Regions from separate parts of the Comamonas aquatica genome, predicted to be linked through region 2. Evidence: predicted binding sites of a transcription regulator. Region 2 holds the regulator's gene; each other region holds the start of a gene.
What was found. Region 2 encodes HrcA, which represses chaperone genes, less so after heat shock. Its sites were predicted from a motif close to TTAGCACTCNNNNNNNNNGAGTGCTAA; they were not measured.

Region 1 (5,003 bases), 1.6 Mb from region 2:
ATCTTCTGTTCCTTGATCAGGCGGCTGAGTTCCTGGGTGTCTTTCTGCACGCGGTTGGCCAAACCTTCGGGCGAGGTGGCCACCATCTGCCAGCCCTGCTGAAACAGCTTTTCGCGCACTTCCGGGGTGCGGGCAATGTCTACCAGCATGCCAGCCAGCTTGGTGCGCAGGGCCTCAGGCATGCTGCGGGGGGCCGCAAACGCATTCCAGATCTGCAGGTCAAAGTCTTTGATGCCTGCTTCCGCCAGGCTGGGTACCCCGGGTGCCAGCGCGCTGCGCCCGCTGGACGTCACACCAATCAGCCGCAATTTGCCGGCTTGCGCCTGGGACAGTGCCAACGCTGGTGGCAGCAGGGCCATCTGCAGCTGACCGCCCAGCATGGCGGTTGCAACCTGGGGGTAGCCGCTGTAGGGGATGTGGATCGGGGCAATGCCGCTGCGGGCCTTGAGCAGTTCGGTGCCCAGATGGCCGATGGTGCCAATCCCCGGGGTGCCATAGCTCCACTTGTCACCGGCGGCGCGTGCCGCCGCAAAGAAGGCCTTGGCATCGGCGTTCCTGGGCACACCAGGTTGCTCGACCGGCGCGGTCAGCACCAGCGGGGACACCCCGATGAGCGAGAGTGGAGCCAGGTCCTTGAGCGGGTCGTAGGGGGCCGCAGGGTTGAGGATTTTGGCAATCGTCATGTTGCCGTTGATCATCAGGCCGATGGTGTGGTCGTCCTTGGCGCGCGCGACTTCGGCGGCACCAATGTTGCCACCTGCGCCGACCTTGTTTTCCACGATGACGGGCTGCCCCAGCAGTTTGGACAGAGGATCGGCAAAGGTGCGGGCGGTCAGGTCCGGCGAGGAGCCCCCCGGGAAGCCCACCACGATGCGCACGGGCTTGGATGGCCAGTCGGCGGCAAAGGCCAGATGGGTGCTGGCGGCGGCCACCAATGCGGTGCCTGCAGCCAGGACAGAACGTCGGGTGAGGGGGCGGAGAAAGTTCATGGTGGCCATGGATGCGGAGAAACTGCGAGAAATCTATAGGCTTGGGTGGAAAAAACAAAGCCCGGAAATTATCCGGGCTTGGTGGGGCTGTCATCTGGCCGGTGTAGGCCAGATGGTGCCGCAGCACATTCAGGCAAACTCGGTCAGCGCTTTTTTCATCTTTTTCATGGCCGCCACCTCGATCTGGCGAATGCGCTCGGCGCTCACGCCGTACTCGGCGGCCAGTTCGTGCAGGGTCATGCCTCCGGAGCCATCGTCGTTGACCTTCAGCCAGCGTTCTTCCACGATGCGGCGGCTGCGAGCATCCAGGCTGTCCAGGGCCTGGGCGATGCCGTCGGTGGCCAGCACATCGCGCTGGCGCGACTCGATCATCTGCGTGGGTTCGTGCGCAGCGTCGGACAGATAGGCAATCGGGCCGAAGGCATGCTCGCCATCGTCGCTGGGGGAAGGGTCCAGCAAGACGTCACCGCCAGCCAGGCGTGTTTCCATCTCCATGACCTCTTCACGCTTGACGTTCAGTTTGGCGGCCATGGCGTCGATCTGCTGCTCGGTCAGCGTATCGCGCAGGGTCAGCTCGTCGTCCAGGGCAGCATCGGCCTGCATGCCTTGCTTCATGGAGCGCAGGTTGAAGAACAGCTTGCGCTGGGCCTTGGTGGTGGCCACCTTGACCATGCGCCAGTTCTTCAGAATGTATTCGTGGATCTCGGCCTTGATCCAGTGCATGGCATAGCTGACCAGGCGCACATTCTGTGCGGGGTCAAAGCGCTTGACGGCCTTCATCAAGCCGACGTTGCCTTCCTGGATCAGGTCGCCCTGGGGCAGTCCATAGCCCAGATACTGGCGCGAGATGGAGACCACCAGACGCAGGTGGGACATGATCAGGCGCCCAGCGGCATCCAGGTCGTTGTGTTCTTTGAGCTTGCGCGCGTAGTCTTGCTCTTCCTCTTGGGTGAGCATGGGCAGCCGGTTCACGGCCGTGATGTAGGCATCCAGATTGCCCAGAGGTGGCACCAAGGCCCAAGGATTTGCAGGTGCCAAGGCCGAAGCCGCAACGGTGCCGGTGGTATAGGTCATTGCAGTCATCCTTTCATCCATTGCTTCATGTTAGCACTCTCTGTGACTGAGTGCTAAGTCAGAAGTTCCCAAGCTTTTGCGGCTGCGGGAAATATCAAGCAGGGTGGTCGCACGGATCTGAAGGGCCCAAGCTTCGGCCCTGCCAGCACGCTGGATCAGTGCCGGTGGTTGACGCGCCGCGACAGGAACTCACCGGCGAACTGCACGATGGACACCAGCGCCACCAGGATCACGATGACTTCGAACATCACCCGGGTTTCATAGCGTTCATAGCCGTAGCGGATGGCCAGGTCGCCCAGGCCACCAGCGCCCACGGCACCGGCCATGGCCGAGGCGTTGACCATGGCGATCACGCTCACCGTCATCCCGCCGATGATGCCGGGCAGGGCTTCGGGCAGCAGCACATGGCGAACGATATGCCAGCGCTTGCAGCCCATGGCGCGTGCGGCTTCCACCAGGCCCGAATCCACATCGTTGAGGCTAACCTGGGCGATGCGGGCATAGAAGGGGATCAGGTTAACCGACAGCGGCACCACGGCCGCCCAGGTGCCCAAGGTGGTGCCGACGATGCTGCGGGTGACCGGCAGCAGGGCCACCAGCAGGATGATGAAGGGGATGGCGCGGAAGATGTTCACCGTCACCGACAGCCCTTTGTAAAAGCGCGGCCGCGTGTACAGGCCGCGCGGACCGGTGATGGTGAGCACGATGGCCAGCAGCAGCCCCAGGCCAATGGCAATCACCGAGGAGGTGGCCACCATCAACAGGGTTTCGGCAAAAGCCTGCAGGTATTTGTCAATCGGCGCGGACATAGCCCAGCAGCTCCAGGTGGTCGGCGCCGGTGGAGTGGCGCAATGCATCAAGGGAAGGCAGGCCGGTGGCCGGTGTGGACACCAGCAACTGGCCCAGAGAATGGCCGCGCAACCGGTCCAGCCCGCCATGCAGCAAGGTGGCCTGGCTGCCCAGTGCGGCCAGGGCCTGCAGCGGCAGGCCCTGGGGGCGCTGTGCACCGGCAAAGCGCAGGCTGAGCACGGCGCGGTCGGCGCTGCTGGACGGCTGGGGCAGCAACTGGCGGGCCAGGTCGGGCGGCAGGCCTTGCTGCAGCGGTTGCAGCAAGGCCTGGGTGGCGGCAGCCTGCGGTGCACCGAAGACGCGCCAGACCTCGCCGATTTCCTGCACCTGGCCCTGGTCCAGCACCAGCACGCGGTCGCAGATGGCGCGGATCACGGCCATGTCGTGGGTGATCAGCACCACCGTCAGGTGCAGCTGGCGGTTGATGTCGCGCAGCAGGGACAGGATGGACTGTGTGGTTTCCGGGTCCAGCGCGCTGGTGGCTTCGTCGCACAGCAGCACTTCGGGCCCGTGGACCAGGGCGCGGGCAATGCCGACGCGCTGTTTCTGGCCGCCGGAGAGCTGGGCCGGGTAGGCATGGCCCTTGTCCGACAGACCGACCAGGGCCAGCAGCTCGTCCACCCGGGCCTTGATGATGGCCGGGCGTTCGCCGGCCACACGCAGCGGCAGGGCCACGTTTTCGCGCACGGTCTTGGCGGACAGCAGGTTGAAGTGCTGGAAGATCATGCCGATGCGCCGGCGCAGCGCGACCAGGGCGTTTTCGTCCAGCTGCGCCGGGTCCACGCCATGGATTTGCACCCGGCCTTCGGATGGGGTCTCGAGCGCATTGATGGTGCGCAGCAGCGTGGACTTGCCAGCGCCGCTGCGGCCGATGATGCCGAAGACCTCGCCATGGTGGATGTCAAAGTTCACACCCGACAGCGCCTGGACCTGGCTGCTGCGGCCAGCGTAGGACTTGCCCACGCCGTCGAACACGATGTGCGGTGCCAGTTGCACCGAAGGAGGGAGGGTGGTCATGCAGTCGCTCAGAACGCCGGAATCAGCGTGCCTTCGTACTTGGTTTCGATGAAGCGGCGGATGGCTTCGGTCTGGAAGGACGCCACCAGGGCCTTGACCCAGGGCGCGTCCTGGTCCTTGCTGCGCACGGCAATGATGTTGACGTAGGGGTTGTGCTCGCGCTTTTCCACGGCAATGCCGTCGCGGGTGGCGATCAGGCCCACCTGGTAGGCAAAGGTGTTGATGACGGCGGCGGCATCCAGATCGGGCACCGAGCGGGCCAGGACGTTGGAGGCGGCTTCCACCGGCTGCAGCTGGCGCGGGTTGGCGGTGATATCGGCCAGCCCTGCGGTGCCGGAGAAGGGGTCGAACCCGTCGCGCAGCTGGATCAGCCCCTGGTTGCGCAGGATGACCAGGGCGCGGGTCTGGTTGCTGGGGTCGTTGGGGATGCCCACGCGTGCCTTGGCCGGCAGATCCTGCAGGCGCTTGTGATTGTTGGAGTAGAAGGCGATCGGGGCGATCAGGGTGTTGCCTGCGGAGACGATCTGGTAGCCGCGCTGGCGCACCTGGTCCTGCAGAAAGGGCAGATGCTGGAAGGCATTGGCTTCCAGATCACCGTTGTTCAGTGCCTCGTTGGGGCTGACCGCGCCACCCAGGACCACCAGTTGCACATCGAGGCCCTTGGCCTTGGCGGCCTTGGCCACTTCGGCCCACAGCTCTTCACCGATGCCGCCGCGGATGCCCACGCGCACGCGCTGGGCCGCCTGGGCGGAAGGGAGCTGCAGCCAGGTGGCGGCTCCGGTGCCCAGCAGGGCGGCCAGGGCACCGCGGCGCGACGTTTGGGGGAAATCGATCATGGAGGGCTCTCTCAGAACGCGGGAATCACCGAACCCTGGTATTTCTGCAAAATGAACTGGCGCACTGGCTCGGACTGGTAGGCGGCCACGAGCTGCTTGGCCCAGGGCGCATCCTGGTCCTTGGCGCGCACGGCGATGAGGTTGGTGTAGGGGTTGCGCTCGCGCTTTTCCACGGCGATGCCGTCGCGGGTGGCGACCAGTCCCGCCTGGTAGGCGAAGCTGTTGACGATGGCCGCGG
Region 2 (5,003 bases):
GAGCTGTTTGCTGATTACCTACCCCTTCTCGCCGGCGCGGTGGGTGGGTGGCAGCTGGTTGTACTGACTAGCGTCGTTTCATTCGCTATTGCCGCGCTACGCACGAAGAAACGGGGAAAGCGCGCTAGCAAAAAAGGAGCGACCGATGTGGGCTCTGATTCTTAAACGGCTGGGCGCGTATGCCCTGCCCCTGTTGCTCGTAGCTGCCGGGGCGCTGGTTGTCCGCGGTGTCCAGCTCCGCATCGAGAAAGCGGAGCACCGCGCAACCACTGCTGAAGCGCGTATCGCGGAAGTTACTTCTGCGTACGAAAGTAGCTTAGCTGCTCTACGAAAGCTCGAGCAAGAGAGTGTTTCGCGGAAAGCTGCAACTGACATAGCTATCAATGAGGTGGAAAAAGTACGCGTAGAGACAGTAGAGAAGCTCGTGTACATCGAGTCCGCTCCTACCCCCTCGTCATGCCCGGGGGCTATCGAATTTCTCACAAAGTTTGGGGAGGAATTCTGATGAACATGCACCAAGTAACGAGCGGCCTGTTTTGCACATTCGTTCTTGCTGGCTGTGCATCTACTGCTACAGATTCAGTAGCTACACGTCATGTAATGCTCATTCAGCAGCCCTGCCCCGCGGCCGCTGACGAGCACCGCCCTGCCCTGCCTCCGCAACGCCTTAAAAACCTGGACCCCACCCAACCGGGGCTTGTAGCAAAGGCTTTCGCGCTATCAATAACTGAGCATCGTACACGTGCAGACGCTCTCGAAAAACTCTTGGACGCATGCAAATGATGACAAATCACCCCTCCGTTTCACACGCTGAGCTGCTTGCTGTCTGCGCATCGAGACACTGCGCAATCTCGCTAACGCTTCACTGAACCGCTCAGACAAGATTGCAGCTGAGCTGCGCGGAGTATCAGTCGCCTCTCTCGCTCGCGAAGCCGAATAACCAGCCCCGCCCCGCTCCGCGGGGCTTTTTCATGCCCCCGCCCCCACTTGACTGGTGCATATGCCCCCCGCACCGCCCGCCCGCCCCGCCCAAGGCCTTTCGGCCCCGGACGCGACGGGCTACGACATGCTTAATCAAGAACGAACAAAGCCCGAGTGCTCATCGCACCCGGGCTTTACTCTTATTTGACGCTAGTTGAATTCGCCGACGCTACGCGCTATGCACCACGCGTTTCGCGTTACACGCTTCATCTCAAAATCACAAGCAAAAAAAGGCCGCCATCTCATTTCAAGATGACAGCCTTTTCTTCTCCACGCTCCCAAATTGAGAGCAAGGAAGCGTTGTGGTGGGCCTCCCGTGAGTCGAACACGGCACCAACGGATTATGAGTCCGCTGCTCTAACCAAGCATGAGCTAGAGGCCCGTCGACACCGCTTAACGCGATGCCCGACATATTGACAGCTTACCCGATTTTCGGCTAGCTGCCACAATCCTAAATTCCGCCTACGTATAAACCCGTAGAAAAGTCCGGCGTGGAAAAAACGTGGAAAACTTCCTTTTTTCCAGCTTGTCGCCTTCAAAAAAACTCTTTTAAAACAACAGCTTAGAGCATTTTACGCTGGTTAGAACGAAGTATTATGAGTCCCCTGCTCTAACCAACTGAGCTAACGCCCCAACCGGGCTTGCCAACCCATGGTAGGGCCCGCAAAGCCTGCGCATTGTAACGGCTAGCGATGGTGGCTCAGCGCATTGCTGACCAGCTTGGAAGTGATGTCCACAATCTGGATCATCTTGTCGTAGGGCATGCGCGTCGGGCCGATCACCCCCAGGGTGCCCACCACCTGCCCATCGACCTCGTAGGGGGCACTCACGACCGACAGATCCTCGAACGGCACGACCTGGCTTTCGCCACCGATGTAGATGCGCACCCCCTCGGCCTTGCTGGAGAAGTCCAGCAGGTGCAGCAGCTGGGTCTTTTGCTCGAACAGATCGAAGGCGCGGCGCAGATTGCCCATGTCGCTGGAAAAGTCGCTGACGGACAGCAGGTTGCGCTCACCGGAGATGATGACCTGGTCCTGGGGACCGGGGCTCATGGCCTCGGCGCTGATGTTCACGGCGGCCTGCATCAGGTGGGCGACCTCACCGCGCAGTTGTTCCACCTCCTGCTTGATGCGCTCGCGCACCTGCTCGATGTCCAGGCCGGCGTAATGCGCGTTCAGGAAATTGGAGGCTTCCAGCAGTTGGGTCGAGGAGAAATCGGCATCCGTGAAGATCACACGGTTTTGCACATCGCCCTGGGGCGAGACGATGATGACCAGCACGCGCCGTTCGGATAGCTTCACAAACTCCAGGTGCTTGAACACCGAGCTGCTGCGCGGTGCCATGACCACGCCCACGAACTGGGACATGTTGGACAGCAGCTGCGCCGCATTCGCAATCACCTTCTGGGGCTGCTCGGCCGCCAGGGCTGGCGTCACCAGGCTGCCTTGCTGCACGGTCAGCATGGTGTCCACAAACAGGCGATAGCCGCGGGCGGTGGGAATGCGTCCGGCCGAGGTGTGGGGGCTGGCGATCAGGCCCAGCTCCTCCAGGTCGGACATCACGTTGCGGATGGTCGCGGGCGACAATTCCAGGCCCGAGGCGCGCGACAAAGTGCGCGACCCCACCGGCTGGCCGTCGGCAATGTAGCGCTCGACCAGCGCTTTCAACAACAACTTGGCACGTTCATCGAGCATGCACAGATTTTACTTCTGTAACCTCTTCTGGGGAGACCAGCGGCCGCGTGATTCATGCCTATGTATGTGATCCCGTAGACAAGAAACCGAAACCCCCAGCATCTCAGCCAGGAGTTTCTGCGTATCACTGCGCCAGGCAGAAACAACAGCCTCAACTTCCGCATCGTCAAGAGCCCTAGGCGGGCCCCAAGTCTTTCCAGCAGCACGCGCAGCACGCTGGCCAGCAAGACAACGTTCCCGAATCAACTCCCTCTCAAATTCAGCAAAGGCACTCAGCATGTGAAGAAACATGCGACCTTGAGGACTATCAGTTTCGATAGATTCCGTGAGAGATCTAAAACCGACTTGCTTGCGTTGAAGCTCCTCGAACACGCGGGTGAAATGCGAGACGCTTCGAGCCAAACGATCCAGCTTGTAAACGACCAGGACATCCCCAGGCTGTAGGGATGAAAGCAGCTTCACAAGCTCCGGACGATCTTTGATTGCAGACTTCTTTTCTTGGACGATTTTTGTGATACCCGCACGCCGAAATGCAGCGATCTGCGCCGCTGTGTTTTGATCCTGAGTGGAGACACGTGCATAACCGTAAACAGCCATTCATTCCCTCATCACGAATTTGGTTCCGGCTCAGTGTGAAGCACAAACCAATCCCTCCAACGATCCAAATGACCCACAGCAATACGACAGCCAGGGGGGATCAGGGCGTAGGCCACTTCGATGGCCTCTAGGGGGCCGTTGACGATGCCTAGGACCTCAGGTTCAGGCACGGAGCCCTCGCCGTACTTCGTCCAACGGTTCGACCACTTCTCGCCCTCCGCGTAATCCTTGACGATGTACTTGGCAATGTAGGAAGCAATCTGCGCCGCAGATTTACGGGAGTGAAACTTGCGCCGGGCCACATCGATATTGCCGCCCAGGTCACCAACCACAGAGCGCCAGATACGCCGGATGACCTCATAGGACTTGAATCGCGCTGCGTTCTGCCTGTTGCGATCAGCCAGGGATTCAGGGATGCGCCGGGTTGCCATGTGGACATGCCAGGCGCCGCGCTGCTGACGCTCGAATGCAGCGACAAAACCGAAGTCAGGGAGGATGCGCAGGATGCGCCGATTGAACTCCCGCAAATGCCGCTTGGTGAGGGCCAAATCCTGCTGATTTGCCTTGTAGGTGAGGGTGAGCATGGTGTCCACTCCCATGGCCTTGCAAAGCTGCCTGACGCGCTTCTTGGCCCTTGTAGCGGCTCTCTTGGCATTGTTCTCTGCACGCTTGGCTTGTTCTTCGGGGTCATCCATGCGGGCTTGCATGGTTTCCAGGAGGTTTTCCATGGCGATGCGGTCTAGGTTCATTTCGCGCCAACCAAGCATGCGAGATGCGGTCAGTTCCAAATGGCCGTTGCCACAGTCATACGCCTTGACCTTGAAATGCTCGGTCGAAAAACTTTCGTATGCGATTCCATCTATGATGCGTATCACTTGACTACCTCACTTAGTTAAGTCACCGCCCCGGGAAGGTTGCAGCCTTCGCTGGGGCTTTTTTTCGGCTGTATGCCTTGCTGTACTTAAAGTGTCTTAGGGATAAATCTAGGGCGCGCTGCGCGCGCCCCCTGCAGCGCTGCGCTGGCTGCTTGGGGGCGCGCCATGCGCAGCCCAAGACCCATCAAACCGCGCACTTTGTCGCCAGCAGGCAGACCGCCTGGCCAGACATGCAGCAGCAACGCAAGCAGGGAGAGATGGGCGATTCGCCGCTGGTGCGGCGACCGGGCTTTGGCCCTGCGGGTCAAGCCTTGTCCCAAGTCTTGATCGGCCCAGCCGACTAGCAATCCCTATCGCGGACAACCGAATACCCATAGTCAGAGCGCCTACGGCGCTGGATGCGCTCGCCGCGCGGCGTCCGCTGCCCGTCAAGCACCACGCCCTCTGCACCGTTCCCCAGTAGTTCACCGCCTCTTCGGGGACGATGCCACGGGCTTGTGGGAACGGGCCTGCGGCCCTTTGCAAGGGGGTATTCATAAAGCTTCGCTTTACAAAGCTTCCCCCTTGCAATCCCAAAAGCCCGAGGCATTTCCGCCCCACGGCGATGAACTCAGGGGAACGGTGCAAGCAGAGGACAGTTAAACGGGCAGCAGACAGTAAACGACCCGGCTCCGAATCTAGGGGCCCGGTACACCAGAAAGGCAGGGGCGGCACATGGCGATAGCAGCAAATTTCTACAAATTTCCGGAAGCAATGGCTCTGCAGATGCCTTTGCGCTTGGGAAAACCCGTGTGGAATACGAAGCGCCCCACCACGCGCCGAGGCCGTGCGTTTCGCGCCCATATCGCGGCCGTGG
Region 3 (5,003 bases), 1.2 Mb from region 2:
CTGCCCAACGGGATCTAGCGCCTGCGGCAGGACATGGACCACCAAGCTGGCAATGTGCAGCTCATCGGCCATCGAATGCGGGGCTTCAGGCATGCGGAGGACCCGCAAACATCTGGAAGATCCAGACCAGGAAGCCGTAGCCGACAATGATCAAACCGGCCAACACCGGCGCCATCACCACCGTCAGGAAAGCGAAACTGCGCAATTCTTCTTTGCGCGTCGTGGGATTCTTTTTCTCAAGCATGTGCCACCTTTCTGGATGACTGTGCAGGCTACGGAGGCTTGGCAAGATCTTCAATCCACCCCAACCCGCACAGCCATGAACACTTGCACCGATTGTAAAGACATTGATCAAACATTCAATTGATGCGCATCAAATCGATATTCAAACCTTGCCTTCAACCATTTAAAAACACGGCGACCATCCGCTCCATTCGAAAATCTCCATCAATAACCACAATATCCACAGCAATTCATACATCAATCAAACAATTAAAAGATTGATTTAAATCAAATAAAAACAATCATTTCAAACAGAAATATTCAGAAACATCTACCCTTGATGCAGGTTTTGTATTTATTGAAAAAACTGCAATGACTAGCCTTCTGAAAATCCAGGAACCGTCCACGCCGGAACCGCCGCAGCGCCCATCCCTAGCGGCCTTTCTGGAACTGGGGTTTCGGCCGCTGTACCTGTGTGGCGCCCTCTGGGCCATGGTGGCGGTATCGCTCTGGGTGTTTGCCCCCTCGCTGCTGCAGGGCGTGGTGGCCGGGGTCTTCTGGCACGCCCATGAAATGTTCTGGGGATGCATTGCGGCCATCACGGTGGGTTTTCTACTGACCGCCACCAGCAACTGGACCGGCATAAATCCCTTGCAAGGCCGTGCACTGGGCGCACTGATGCTGCTCTGGGCCACCGCACGCCTGGGCTTTCTTTGGCCCGGTGCCGTCGCCTTTGCGGTGGCAAGCACCGCCGACCTGCTGTTCATCGCCATGGCAGCACTGGCGATAGGCCGCTGCCTGCTCGCACGCCAGAGCCGACACAACTACCTCCTGGTTCCGCTGCTGCTCGGCATAGGTAGCGCCAACGCGGCGTACCTCTTCGCCTGCTGGCACCAGCTCGGCTACAGCGTAGTAATGCACTATTTCTTCACGGGCATGCTGTGCATGGCCGCCATTGCCTTGCTGATTGCCAGGCGGGTGATTCCATTTTTTGCCACGCGGGCACTCCCGCAACTCACCGTGTCGCGGCACACGCGCAGCGGTCAATGGCAGGCGGGATTGGCCGCTTGCGGCATCCTGGTGTGGCAATTCGGTCCGGGTCCATGGGCCGCCCCGCTTTTCGCTGCGGCCGGGCTGCTCACCCTTTGGCACGTGATGGCCTGGAAGCCCTGGGCCGTGCTGCGCACGCCATTGCTCTGGATCCTCTACCTGGGCTATGCCGGGCTGGGACTGGGCCTGTGGGCCGCAGCCGCCTACGCCCTGGGCTGGACGGCACGCATGTCCTGGCCGGTCCACCTGCTCGGCATGGCCGGATTTGGCGCCCTCATCATCGGCATGATCACGCGCACGGCCCTGGGTCACACCGGGCGCCCCCTGGTCGCCGACCGCAGCATGGTGTGCAGCTATGGACTGGTGTTCTGCGCCGTTGTCTTGCGCCTGGTGGCCCTGGGCGCCAGCACCCACCCCGTGCCCTGGCTGCATGCCAGCGCCGCATGCTGGGTCTTGGCATTTGCCGTTTACTTATGGCGCTTCCTTCCGATGCTGGTGCGCCCACGTGCCGACCAGCGCCCCGGAAAACCCGTCCCCCTCCAACGCCGGTCTCACTAAGATGCGCCTGACCACACTCACCGACTATGCGCTGCGGGTCCTGATCTACACCGGCGCCCACAGCGAGCGCCTGTGTACCATCAGCGAAATTGCAAAAGCCTTCGATATCTCGCAGGCCCACTTGATGAAAGTGTCCCAATTGCTGGCGCAACAAGGGTGGATCACCACCGTGCGCGGGAAAAACGGCGGATTGCACCTGAGCAAATCCCCCCAGGAAATCCCGCTGGGGGCGGTGGTGCGCAGCATAGAACCCGACTTCAACCTCGTCGAATGTCTGGGCCCCAACAACCACTGCCGGCTGACCGGCGGCTGTGCGCTGACCTGCATCCTGAATGGGGCGCTGAAGGCGTTTTGGCAGCACCTGGATTGCTACACGCTGGCCGATGTGATCGCCCGCCCCGGCTTGCCGGTCCTGGCGCAGTGGACCCAACCCATCGCCATCAGCCGTTGACGCACCGCGCTCCGAAACCTCGGCCCGCGGCAAGGGGTGCACCGCGCAAAAACTCTCAAGTCGTTGTTTTGCAAAGAATTTTCTTGGAATCCAACCTCGCCATAGGGTCCAGCGTCCCTCTGCACAGAGATTGCGTGGCGTCAGCGAGGAACACCCACCCCTTGAAAGCCAAAATTTTTCCCTTATTATTAGCACTCGATGGGGTTGAGTGCTAACAGCACCGTTCCACAGCTTTATCAAGCCACTCTGCCCAGTTGCGACAGCGTGGCGGACCTCTTCAACCTTGTTGATTGATACCTAGGAGATGTTATGAACCTGCGTCCTCTGCACGACCGCGTGATCGTCAAGCGCCTGGAAAACGAAACCAAGACCGCTTCGGGCATCTTTATCCCTGACAACGCCGCCGAAAAGCCTGACCAAGGCGAAGTGCTGGCCGTCGGCCCCGGCAAGCGCAACGACAAGGGCGAGCAAATCGCTCTGAACGTGAAGGTGGGCGACCGCGTGCTGTTCGGCAAGTACTCCGGCCAGACCGTGAAGGTTGACGGCAACGAACTGCTGGTGATGAAGGAAGACGACCTGTTTGCGGTCGTTGAAAAGTAAATCGCAGCGCGATCCTCTTCAGAACTTTGAAATTTCATAGCTGTTAGCGCTTGATGTACAAGGGCTAGCAGCCAATTTGAACCAGATTTGTAGGAGCCAAAAATGGCAGCTAAAGACGTAGTATTTGGTGGCGAAGCACGTGCTCGCATGGTGGAAGGCGTGAACATCCTGGCCAACGCGGTCAAGGTGACACTGGGCCCCAAGGGCCGCAACGTGGTGCTGGAGCGCTCCTTCGGCGCCCCCACCGTGACCAAGGACGGTGTGTCCGTGGCCAAGGAAGTGGAACTGAAGGACAAGCTGCAGAACATGGGCGCCCAGCTCGTGAAGGAAGTGGCCTCCAAGACCAACGACATCGCCGGTGACGGCACCACCACCGCCACCGTGCTGGCCCAAGCCATCGTGCGCGAAGGCTCCAAGTACGTGGCCGCTGGCCTGAACCCCATGGACCTGAAGCGCGGCATCGACAAGGCTGTCGCCGCCCTGGTGGAAGAGCTGAAGAAGCAATCCAAGGCCACCACCACCTCCAAGGAAATCGCCCAAGTCGGCACCATTTCCGCCAACTCTGACTCCGACGTGGGCGAAATCATCGCCCAGGCCATGGACAAGGTCGGCAAGGAAGGCGTGATCACCGTGGAAGAAGGTAAGAGCCTGGCCAACGAACTGGATGTCGTGGAAGGCATGCAATTCGACCGCGGCTACCTGTCGCCCTACTTTATCAACAACCCCGAAAAGCAAGCCGCGATTCTGGACAACCCCTTCGTGCTGCTGTTCGACAAGAAGATCAGCAACATCCGTGACCTGCTGCCCACGCTGGAGCAAGTCGCCAAGGCCGGCCGTCCCCTGCTGATCATTGCCGAAGACGTCGAAGGCGAAGCCCTGGCAACCCTGGTGGTGAATACCATCCGTGGCGTGTTGAAGGTGGTGGCTGTGAAGGCCCCTGGCTTCGGCGACCGCCGCAAGGCCATGCTGGAAGACATCGCCATCCTGACCGGCGGCAAGGTCATCGCTGAAGAAGTGGGCCTGACCCTGGACAAGGTGACCCTGGAAGACCTGGGCCAGGCTGCCCGCGTCGAAATCGGCAAGGAAAACACCACCATCATCGACGGTGCTGGCCAGGCTGACGAAATCGAAGCCCGCGTGAAGCAAATCCGCATCCAGATCGAAGAAGCCACGTCCGACTACGACCGCGAAAAGCTGCAAGAACGCGTGGCCAAGCTGGCCGGCGGTGTGGCCGTGATCAAGGTGGGCGCTGCCACCGAAGTCGAAATGAAGGAAAAGAAGGCCCGCGTGGAAGACGCCCTGCACGCCACCCGCGCTGCCGTGGAAGAAGGCATCGTGGCCGGTGGTGGCGTGGCCCTGCTGCGCGCCAAGCAAGCCGTGGGCGCCCTGGCCACCGGTAACGTGGAGCAAGACGCCGGTATCAAGCTGGTACTGGCTGCCGTGGAAGCGCCTCTGCGTGAAATCGTGGCCAACGCCGGTGGCGAGCCTTCGGTGGTGGTGAACGAAGTGTTGAAGGGCCAAGGCAACTTCGGCTTCAACGCTGCCAACGACACCTACGGCGACATGCTGGAAATGGGCATCCTGGACCCCACCAAGGTGACCCGCACTGCCCTGCAGAACGCCGCGTCCGTGGCTTCCCTGCTGCTGACCACCGAGTGCATGATTGCCGAAGCCCCCAAGGCTGAAGGCGCACCCGCCATGCCCGACATGGGTGGCATGGGTGGCATGGGCGGCATGGGCATGTAATTGCCCGGCAGCCGACCCCAGCCTGATACCGCTGGGGTTGCATACAAAAAAGGCCGCTTGCGCGGCCTTTTTTTATGCCTTGAAATTTTGAGCCAAATGACCTTCTAGCGATTACTCAGCAAGCGCTGGGTGCTCTGCTTTTAGCACGCCAGCACAGCCCAATCACCCACAGCAAGGCTGGCAACACAAGTCGTGGCACCGCAGGCCGTCCACCAGGACCGCCCAGGCGCAACAACGTCGCACCGAGGCCGGTGTGTGCTGCGCTTCATTAATCGCCATGCGTGGGCGATTCAGCCAGCCGCTGCATCAGCGCCAAGGTGGAGGGGTCCACCCCGGCCCAGTCGTGGCTCTGCTGGCGGGCACGCAGCTCCTGCGC

Region 1: a site for HrcA is predicted at 2,094-2,120, ahead of rpoH (RNA polymerase sigma factor RpoH). Genes of this name have one in related genera too.
Region 3: a site for HrcA is predicted at 2,470-2,496, ahead of groES (co-chaperone GroES). Genes of this name have one in related genera too.

What each region holds. Positions count from the first base shown of each region.
Region 1 is NZ_CP072916.1:2,647,187-2,652,189, reverse strand. Features, by position in the region: gene KAQ61_RS12520 (Bug family tripartite tricarboxylate transporter substrate binding protein) at 1-989, opposite strand, end outside; gene rpoH (RNA polymerase sigma factor RpoH) at 1,119-2,063, opposite strand; gene KAQ61_RS12510 (methionine ABC transporter permease) at 2,219-2,872, opposite strand; gene KAQ61_RS12505 (methionine ABC transporter ATP-binding protein) at 2,856-3,929, opposite strand; gene KAQ61_RS12500 (MetQ/NlpA family ABC transporter substrate-binding protein) at 3,938-4,765, opposite strand; gene KAQ61_RS12495 (MetQ/NlpA family ABC transporter substrate-binding protein) at 4,777-5,003, opposite strand, start outside.
Region 2 is NZ_CP072916.1:231,803-236,805, reverse strand. Features, by position in the region: tRNA gene KAQ61_RS01090 (tRNA-Ile) at 1,285-1,363, opposite strand; gene hrcA (heat-inducible transcriptional repressor HrcA) at 1,668-2,675, opposite strand; gene KAQ61_RS01080 (recombinase family protein) at 2,685-3,272, opposite strand; gene KAQ61_RS01075 (rolling circle replication-associated protein) at 3,284-4,147, opposite strand.
Region 3 is NZ_CP072916.1:2,997,803-3,002,805, forward strand. Features, by position in the region: gene KAQ61_RS14150 (chaperone NapD) at 1-72, opposite strand, end outside; gene napE (periplasmic nitrate reductase, NapE protein) at 86-244, opposite strand; gene KAQ61_RS14160 (NnrS family protein) at 595-1,830, shown strand; gene KAQ61_RS14165 (RrF2 family transcriptional regulator) at 1,832-2,281, shown strand; gene groES (co-chaperone GroES) at 2,591-2,881, shown strand; gene groL (chaperonin GroEL) at 2,984-4,627, shown strand; gene pgi (glucose-6-phosphate isomerase) at 4,896-5,003, opposite strand, start outside.